DNA from 3 places in the Streptomyces rectiverticillatus genome. Region 3 is predicted to be linked to each of the others. Evidence: predicted binding sites of a transcription regulator. Region 3 holds the regulator's gene; each other region holds the start of a gene.

Region 1 (3,271 bases), 770 kb from region 3:
CGTCCGGCCCGCCCGGCCCGCCCGGGGCATTCGGCTTGTTCGGCTCGTTCGGTTCGTTCTGTGCTGGCACCCGGCCATTCTTGCCCAGCACTCCTCCCCGGCCTTCCGACAGGCCGCCCCTTCCCTCCGGTTCGAACGCATGCACAACAATCGCAGGCGTGAGCTTCCCTATATCCGGCCCGATTCCCGCCCGCGCGGCCACTGCCACCACGCTCCTGCTGGCCCTGCTCCTCAGTGGCTGTTCTTCCAGCTCGTCCGGCGGCGGCGAGGGGGCGGCGTCCGCGTCTGCCGCGCCGCGTACGGACACGGCGTCTTCGCCCCCGGCCTCCGCTGTCCCGGACGCCGCCGCCTACCGCCGCTGGGGTCTGGACAAGCCCCTCGCCGCGCCGCCCGCCCCGCCGGCCGTCAAGCTGACGGACGCGATGAGGGCCGGCGCCTCGCCCAGGGTGATCCGGCGTGTGCCCACCAACGACAAGGTCGTCTTCCTGACCTTCGACGACGGGGCGGAGAAGGACCCGGAATTCGTGAAGATGGCCAAGGACCTGAAGCTGCCCTTCACGATGTTCCTCACCGACGACATCGCCCGCGCGGGCAGCGGCTACGGCTACTTCGAGCAGCTGCAGGGCGAGGGGAACCGCAACGGCATCCACAACCACACCCTCTCCCACCCCAACCTCCGCACCCTCTCCGCCGACGCGCAGCGCCGCGAGGTCTGCGGCCAGCAGGAGGTCCTGGAGAAGCGGTACGGCAGCAAGCCGCCGCTGTTCCGCCCGCCCTACGGCAATTACAACGACGCCACCCTCGCCGCGGCCGGCAGCTGCGGGGTGAAGGCGCTGTTGCTGTGGGAGGCGACGATGCAGATCAACGACATGCGCTACGCGGACGGCGGCAAGCTGCGCTCCGGCGACATCGTCCTCGCCCACTTCCGCGGCCCCTCGGAGCTCAAGGGCACGACCATGACGCAGATGGTCGCCAACATGCTGCGCAGCATCGAGCGGCAGGGGTTCACCGTGGCGCGCCTGGAGGATTACGTATAGGGCCCCCGTGCGCACAGCAGGCCGTGCGACGCCCAGCGGGCCGTGCGCCCAGAGCGCCGTACGCGCCGCATGAGAATCCGGAGGATTACGACCCGCGGCCCGCGGGCAGATCCACCTCCGCGCCGGAACGCCGGAGCGCGCCGCCCCGACCGGCCGGGTGCTTACCCACAGGGGTGAACTGCAAGCTCGCCGCACGGCGAATTGGCACTCCGCTTGACCGAGTGCTAACCGCGTCATAGTCTCGGCTCCGTTGGCACTCTCCACCCGGGAGTGCCAAACACAGCGACGGGCAGAATCCGGCACCCGCGACGACGGATCCTCCTGGTCGCCACCTCAGACAGATAACCCCGTGAATCTCCGAAGGGGGAGGTCGGATCGTGACGACCGCCAGCTCCAAGGTTGCCATCAAGCCGCTCGAGGACCGCATCGTGGTCCAGCCGCTCGACGCCGAGCAGACCACGGCCTCTGGCCTGGTTATTCCGGACACCGCCAAGGAGAAGCCCCAGGAGGGCGTCGTCCTGGCCGTGGGCCCGGGCCGCTTCGAGGACGGCAACCGCCTTCCGCTCGACGTCCAGGTCGGCGACGTCGTGCTGTACAGCAAGTACGGCGGCACCGAGGTGAAGTACAACGGTGACGAGTACCTCGTCCTCTCGGCTCGCGACGTGCTCGCGATCATCGAGAAGTAATTCACCCCGTTTGATGTGATCTGCGCCCCTGGTCCCCGTTTCCGCGACTACCGTCCGGACAACCGGGCGCCGGGGCGCAGTTCGTTTGAGAGGACTTGAAGCAACCATGGCGAAGATCCTGAAGTTCGACGAGGACGCCCGTCGCGCCCTCGAGCGCGGTGTCAACAAGCTGGCGGACACGGTCAAGGTGACGATCGGCCCCAAGGGCCGCAACGTCGTCATCGACAAGAAGTTCGGTGCCCCGACCATCACCAACGACGGCGTCACCATCGCCCGTGAGGTCGAGATCGAGGACCCGTACGAGAACCTCGGCGCCCAGCTCGTCAAGGAGGTGGCGACCAAGACCAACGACATCGCGGGTGACGGCACCACCACCGCGACCGTCCTGGCCCAGGCGCTCGTCCGCGAGGGTCTGCGCAACGTCGCCGCCGGCGCCTCCCCGGCCGCCCTGAAGAAGGGCATCGACGCCGCGGTCAAGGCCGTCTCCGACGAGCTGCTCGCGACCGCCCGCCCGATCGACGACAAGGCCGACATCGCCGCCGTCGCCGCCCTGTCCGCCCAGGACAAGCAGGTCGGCGAGCTCATCGCCGAGGCGATGGACAAGGTCGGCAAGGACGGTGTCATCACCGTCGAGGAGTCGAACACCTTCGGCCTGGAGCTCGACTTCACCGAGGGCATGGCCTTCGACAAGGGTTACCTGTCGCCCTACATGGTCACCGACCAGGAGCGCATGGAGGCCGTCCTCGAGGACCCGTACATCCTCATCCACCAGGGCAAGATCTCCTCGATCCAGGACCTGCTGCCCCTGCTCGAGAAGATCATCCAGGGTGGCTCCTCCAAGCCGCTGCTGATCATCGCCGAGGACGTCGAGGGCGAGGCGCTCTCCACCCTCGTCGTCAACAAGATCCGTGGCACCTTCAACGCCGTGGCCGTCAAGGCCCCGGGCTTCGGTGACCGCCGCAAGGCGATGCTGGGCGACATGGCCACCCTGACCGGCGGCACCGTCGTCGCCGAGGAGGTCGGCCTCAAGCTCGACCAGGTCGGCCTGGACGTGCTGGGCTCCGCCCGCCGCGTGACCATCACCAAGGACGACACCACGATCGTCGACGGTGGCGGCAACACCGAGGACGTCCAGGGCCGCGTCGCCCAGATCAAGGCCGAGATCGACGCCACGGACTCCGACTGGGACCGCGAGAAGCTCCAGGAGCGCCTGGCCAAGCTCGCCGGCGGCGTCTGCGTCATCCGCGTGGGTGCGGCCACCGAGGTCGAGCTCAAGGAGAAGAAGCACCGTCTGGAGGACGCCATCTCCGCGACCCGCGCCGCGGTCGAGGAGGGCATCGTCTCCGGTGGTGGCTCCGCGCTCGTCCACGCCGTCAAGGTGCTCGAGGGCAACCTGGGCAAGGAGGGCGACGAGGCCACCGGTGTCGCCGTCGTCCGCCGCGCCGCCGTCGAGCCGCTGCGCTGGATCGCCGAGAACGCCGGCCTCGAGGGCTACGTCATCACCTCCAAGGTGGCGGAGCTCGACAAGGGCCAGGGCTTCAACGCCGC
Region 2 (3,271 bases), 1.9 Mb from region 3:
ATCTACGGCGTCTCCCTGCCGCTGGGCCGCCCGTTCGTCACCGCCTGCATCGGCGGCGCGTTCGGAGGAGCGTTCGTGGGACTGCTCGGGCAGCTGGGCGACACGGTCGGCTCGACGGCCATCGGCCCGTCGGGCTGGGCCCTGTTCCCGCTGCTGCAGGGCGGCCACGGCCCGGGCCGGGCGGTTGCGGTCTACGGGGCGGGCCTGCTGGTGGGCTACGCGGCGGGATTCGCAGCGACGTACGCGTTCGGCCTGAGCCGCCGCTCGCTGCGGGAGCTGAACGCGGAACGAGCCGCGGAACACGCCGCAGAAAAAGCCGCGGAGAACAACGGCCCGAGGGCGGCACCCCCCGCGTAGGGGAGTACCGCCCTCGGGCGCGTACAGCGTCAGGACAGGTGATCCGTCAGGATCAGAAGTCCATGTCACCGCCCGGCATGCCGCCCGGAGCGGCCGCGGCGGCCTTCTCCGGCTTGTCGGCGATGACGGCCTCGGTGGTGAGGAAGAGCGCAGCGATGGACGCGGCGTTCTGCAGGGCGGAGCGGGTGACCTTGGCCGGGTCGATGATGCCCTCGGCGACCAGGTCGACGTACTCGCCCGTGGCGGCGTTGAGGCCGTGGCCCGGGGTCAGGTTGCGCACCTTCTCCACGACGACGCCGCCCTCGAGACCGGCGTTGACCGCGATCTGCTTGAGCGGGGCCTCCAGGGCCAGCTTGACGGCGGCGGCACCGGTGGCCTCGTCGCCCTCGAGCTCCAGCTTCTCGAACACCTGGGAGGCCTGCAGCAGGGCCACGCCACCACCGGCGACGATGCCCTCCTCGACGGCCGCCTTCGCGTTGCGAACGGCGTCCTCGATGCGGTGCTTGCGCTCCTTGAGCTCGACCTCGGTCGCGGCACCGGCCTTGATGACGGCCACGCCGCCGGCCAGCTTCGCGAGGCGCTCCTGGAGCTTCTCGCGGTCGTAGTCCGAGTCGCTGTTCTCGATCTCGGCGCGGATCTGGTTGACGCGGCCCTGGACCTGGTCGCTGTCACCGGCACCGTCGACGATGGTCGTCTCGTCCTTGGTGATGACGACCTTGCGGGCGCGGCCGAGCAGGTCGAGACCGGCGTTCTCCAGCTTGAGGCCGACCTCCTCGGAGATGACGGTGCCACCGGTGAGGATGGCGATGTCACCGAGCATGGCCTTGCGGCGGTCGCCGAAGCCCGGGGCCTTGACGGCGACGGACTTGAAGGTGCCGCGGATCTTGTTCACGACGAGCGTGGACAGGGCCTCGCCCTCGACGTCCTCGGCGATGATCAGCAGCGGCTTGCCGGACTGCATGACCTTCTCCAGGAGCGGCAGCAGGTCCTTGACCGAGCCGATCTTGGAGTTGACGATCAGGATGTACGGGTCGTCGAGGGACGCCTCCATACGCTCCATGTCGGTGGCGAAGTACGCCGAGATGTAGCCCTTGTCGAAGCGCATACCCTCGGTGAGCTCCAGCTCCAGACCGAAGGTCTGGGACTCCTCGACGGTGATGACGCCTTCCTTGCCGACCTTGTCCATGGCCTCGGCGATGAGCTCGCCGATCTGGGTGTCGGCGGCGGAGATGGAGGCGGTGGAGGCGATCTGCTCCTTGGTCTCCACGTCCTTGGCCTGCTCGAGCAGGGCACCGGAGACGGCCTCGACGGCCTTCTCGATACCGCGCTTCAGCGCCATCGGGTTGGCACCCGCGGCGACGTTGCGCAGGCCCTCGCGGACCAGGGCCTGGGCGAGGACGGTCGCGGTCGTCGTGCCGTCACCGGCGACGTCGTCCGTCTTCTTCGCGACCTCCTTGACCAGCTCGGCGCCGATCTTCTCGTACGGGTCCTCGAGCTCGATCTCCTTGGCGATGGAGACACCATCGTTGGTGATCGTGGGGGCGCCCCACTTCTTCTCGAGGACGACGTTGCGGCCCTTGGGGCCGAGGGTGACCTTGACGGCGTCGGCGAGCTGGTTCATCCCGCGCTCGAGACCGCGCCGTGCCTCCTCGTCGAACGCGATGATCTTGGCCATGTGAAGTGGTCCTCCCAGGACGGGGTGGAGACTGCTCCGGACCGCACTGGCGCCCGCGACGGACGGCCTGCGTACCCTGCGGTTCCTTGCCCCGCCTGGCCCACGGACCTCACCGACGGTCCAAATCTGTCACTCTCACTCGGAGAGTGCTAAGCCCAATGATTAGCACTCGACCAGGGAGAGTGCAAGCGCCTTCGGGGGACGGTCACGCGCACGGGGCGCGGGAGCAGGGGCCCCAGGCAGCCGTACCCACCCCACGCGCCCCGCACACGCGCGAGGGGCCCGCACCCCGTGAGGTGCGAGCCCCTCTGCAAACCGAGCGAGCCGGTGGTCGATGCGCCGCGATCAGACCTGCTGCAGCTTCACCATGTCCGCCTGCGGCCCCTTCTGGCCCTGCGAGATCTCGAACTCGACCCGCTGACCCTCCTCGAGGGTGCGGTAGCCGTCCATCTGAATCGCGCTGTAGTGGACGAATACATCCGCACCACCGTCGACCGCGATGAAGCCGTAGCCCTTCTCCGCGTTGAACCACTTGACGGTGCCCTGAGCCATGCCTAACTCCCCTATTACTGGCCCTTGCGCAGGACCGCACTTCGCGGACCCGGGTCAGACCTCACCCCCTGGCAGCCCAGTGGGTGTGCGCCGGAACGCGTCGACCGCGGCTGAATGTATCTGCACGGATGCCGTCTGCAACAGGTCACTCGGACGAGAATTCCGGGCATGGCCGATCGAGAAAATCGGCTGAACTCCGGGTATTTCAGGGCAAGTCGGGCCGGGTATAACGCAACCAACCCGGCATTTCGTGCACACACTTCGCGCACAACTTGACGGGTTCTCATATGCGTTCGGCACTGACGCCGGGCGGGGATCGCCTCAACTGTATCGCGCTCAACAGGCGGAATCGCCCCGTCCGCTTTACGGACGAGGCGATTCCGGGGACGTCGTGCGGCAATAACGGAGGAACCCTGCGAAACCTCAGCCGCCCGCGACGGCCGGGATGACGGAGACGGCGGAGCCGTCGGGGGTGGGCGTCTGCAGCCCCTGCTCGAAGCGGACGTCGTCGTCGTTGACGTAGACGTTCACGAACCGGCGCAGCTTGCCGGCGTCGTCGAGCACACGGGCGGCGATACCGGTGTGGCCGGCCTCAAGGGACTGAATGACCTCGGCGAGGGTCGCACCCTCGGCGGTGACTTCGGCCTTCCCGCCGGTGTAGGTGCGCAGGATGGTGGGGATACGAAC
Region 3 (3,271 bases):
CAGCAGCTCTTCCTGCTGCGGGTCGAGCTTGTTGGGGGTGATGACCTCGACGTGCACGACGAGGTCGCCGCGGCCGCCACCGCGCAGGTGCGTGACGCCGCGCTGGTGCAGCGGGATCGACTGGCCCGACTGCGTGCCGGGGCGGATGTCGATCTCCTCGACGCCGTCCAGGGTCTCCAGCGGCACCTTCGTGCCGAGGGCCGCGGCCGTCATCGGGATGGTGACCGTGCAGTGCAGGTCGTCACCGCGGCGCTGGAAGACCGTGTGCGGCTTCTCGTGGATCTCGACGTACAGGTCGCCGGCGGGGCCGCCGCCGGGGCCGACCTCGCCCTCGCCCGCGAGCTGGATCCGGGTGCCGTTGTCGACACCGGCCGGGATCTTGACCGTCAGGGTGCGCCGCGACCGGACGCGGCCGTCGCCGGCGCACTCCGGGCAGGGGGTGGGCACGACGGTGCCGAAGCCCTGGCACTGCGGGCACGGCCGGGAGGTCATGACCTGGCCGAGGAAGGAGCGGGTGACCTGCGAGACCTCGCCGCGGCCGCGGCACATGTCGCACGTCTGGGCGGAGGTGCCGGGGGCCGCGCCCTCGCCGCTGCAGGTGGTGCAGACGACGGCGGTGTCGACCTGGATCTCCTTGGTCGTCCCGAAGGCGGCCTCGTCGAGGGTCACTTCGAGACGGATCATGGCGTCCTGGCCGCGCCGGGTGCGCGAGCGCGGGCCGCGCTGCGACGCCTGTCCGAAGAAGGCGTCCATGATGTCGGAGAAATTGCCGAAGCCCGCGCCGAAGCCACCGGCGCCGCCACCGCCGCCGGACGCCGAGAGCGGGTCGCCGCCGAGGTCGTAGACCTGCTTCTTCTGCGGGTCCGAGAGCACCTCGTAGGCGGCGTTGATCTCCTTGAACCGCTCCTGCGTCTTCGGGTCCGGATTGACGTCCGGGTGCAGCTCGCGGGCGAGGCGGCGGAAGGCCTTCTTGATCTCGTCCTGCGAGGCGTCGCGCCGTACGCCCAGGACCGCGTAGTAATCCGTGGCCACTTACGACTCCGCCAGGATCTGTCCGACGTAACGTGCCACTGCGCGTACCGCTCCCATCGTTCCGGGGTAGTCCATGCGGGTCGGTCCGACCACGCCGAGTTTGGCGACTGCCTCGTCGCCCGAACCGTAGCCGACGGCGACGACCGATGTGGAGTTCAGTCCCTCGTGAGCGTTCTCATGACCGATGCGCACCGTCATCCCGGAGTCCTTGGCCTCGCCCAGCAGCTTCAGCAGCACGACCTGCTCCTCCAGCGCCTCCAGCACGGGCCGGATGGTGAGGGGGAAGTCGTGACCGAAACGGGTGAGATTGGCGGTGCCGCCGATCATCAGCCGCTCCTCGGTCTCCTCGACCAGCGTCTCCAGCAGGGTGGCCAGCACCGTAGAAACGGTTCCGCGGTCCTCCTGCTCGAAGGACTCGGCCAGATCCGCCACCAGCTGCGGGACGTCCGTGAACCGGCGGCCCACGACACGGCTGTTGAGCCGCGCGCGCAGATCCGCGAGGGAGATCTCGCCGATCGGGGCCGGGCAGTCGATCATGCGCTGCTCGACCCGCCCGGTGTCCGTGATCAGCACGAGCATGACGCGGGCCGGGGCCAGCGAGAGCAGCTCCACGTGGCGCACCGTCGAACGGGTCAGCGACGGATACTGCACCACCGCGACCTGCCGGGTCAGCTGCGCCAGCAGGCGGACCGTGCGGCCCACGACGTCGTCCAGGTCGACGGCGCCGTCCAGGAAGTTCTGGATGGCGCGCCGCTCCGGCGTCGACAGGGGCTTGACGCCCGCCAGGCGGTCGACGAAGAGCCGGTAGCCCTTGTCGGTCGGGATGCGGCCGGCGCTGGTGTGCGGCTGGGCGATGAAGCCCTCCTCCTCCAGCGCGGCCATGTCATTGCGCACCGTGGCCGGGGAGACGCCCAGCCGGTGCCGCTCGGTGAGGGCCTTGGAGCCGACCGGCTCCTCTGTGCCCACATAGTCCTGGACGATGGCGCGCAACACCTCGAGCCTGCGTTCGCTCAGCATCGCGCGCACCTCCAAGTCCAGACCGTCTTACGGGGCCCGTTCCTGGCACTCAGCAGTCGCGAGTGCCAAAGCCCTCCAGCCAGTGTACGGCCGTGCACCACAGGCAGGGCAAGAGCCGTCCCCGCCGCGTGCCCGCCGCCCGCCCGCGGGAGGACTCCGGACGGGCAACCGTACCGCGCTCCCGCTAGCGTCCTGGTATGGACAGCGGTCAGCAAGGCCAGGGGGATGCAGCACGGTGGGAGCGGCTCGCGCCGGGCGTCGCGCGCCGCCGGATGCCGACGTGGGACGCCACCGTCGGGGCCGTCGCGGGCAGTACGGGCGTGCTGCTCGTGGACACCGGCTCGACGGTCGCGGAGGGCGCGGGGCTCGGGCGCGAGGTGCGGGAGCTGTTCGGCCGGGAAGTGACGCATATCGCTCTGACGCACCCCCACTTCGATCACGTCTTCGGCACGGCGGCCTTCCCGGGCACGCAGGTGTACGGGGCCGTGGGCGCCGCCGACCTGATGCGGCGCGAGCGCAAGGAGCTGCGCCTGGACGCGGAGCGGTACGGGCTCGCGCCCGGGGCCGCCGCGGAGGCCGCCGAGCGGCTCGTCACGCCCCGGCACCCGGTCAGCGGGGAGCTGACGCTGGACTTGGGCGGCGGGCGGCAGGTGCTCCTCGCCAACCTCGGGCCCGGGCACACCGCGCACGACCTGGCGGTCTTCGTCGCGGGCTCGGGCGGGGCACCCGAGGTCGTCTTCTGCGGGGACCTGGTGGAGGAGTCCGGCGAACCCCAGGCCGGGCCGGACGCGCTGCCCCACCGGTGGCCCGCGGCCCTGGACCGGCTGCTGGCGCTCGGCGGCGAGGACGCGCTGTACGTGCCGGGGCACGGGGCGGTGGTGGACGCGGCGTTCGTACGGGCGCAGCGGGACGCCTTGGCGGCACGCTTCGGCGTGTCCCGGGAAGAATGATCGCCATGCGCAGCAGACAGTACGGACCCGATCTCACTCCTCCCTGGAAGAAGCAGCAGCCCGCGCCCGAGGTGGCCGCCGAGGCCGACCTCGTGGTCGAGGAGGTCACCACCGGGTTCTGCGGGGCGGTGATCCGGTGCGAGAAGACGGCGCAGGGGCCGACCGTCACTCTGGAGGACCGCTTCGGCAAGCACCGGGTCTTCCCGATGGAGCCCCGCGGCTTCCTGCTGGAGGGGCGCGTCGTCACCCTCGTACGCCCTACGGGTGCGGCA

What was found. Region 3 encodes HrcA, which represses chaperone genes, less so after heat shock. Its sites were predicted from a motif close to TTNGCACTCNGNNNNNCNGAGTGCNAA; they were not measured.
Region 1: a site for HrcA is predicted at 1,239-1,265, ahead of groES (co-chaperone GroES). Genes of this name have one in related genera too.
Region 2: a site for HrcA is predicted at 2,195-2,221, ahead of groL (chaperonin GroEL). Genes of this name have one in related genera too.

The regions. Positions count from the first base shown of each region.
Region 1 covers NZ_CP040752.1:3,225,806-3,229,076, reverse strand. The annotation lists gene FGW37_RS13775 (polysaccharide deacetylase family protein) at 159-1,037, shown strand; gene groES (co-chaperone GroES) at 1,415-1,723, shown strand; gene groL (chaperonin GroEL) at 1,830-3,271, shown strand, end outside.
Region 2 covers NZ_CP040752.1:4,378,912-4,382,182, reverse strand. The annotation lists gene FGW37_RS19185 (PTS transporter subunit EIIC) at 1-357, shown strand, start outside; gene groL (chaperonin GroEL) at 410-2,032, opposite strand; gene FGW37_RS19175 (cold-shock protein) at 2,378-2,584, opposite strand; gene FGW37_RS19170 (MoaD/ThiS family protein) at 3,008-3,271, opposite strand, start outside.
Region 3 covers NZ_CP040752.1:2,458,053-2,461,323, forward strand. The annotation lists gene dnaJ (molecular chaperone DnaJ) at 1-1,032, opposite strand, end outside; gene hrcA (heat-inducible transcriptional repressor HrcA) at 1,033-2,049, opposite strand; gene FGW37_RS10595 (MBL fold metallo-hydrolase) at 2,247-2,999, shown strand; gene FGW37_RS10600 (DUF3097 domain-containing protein) at 3,005-3,271, shown strand, end outside.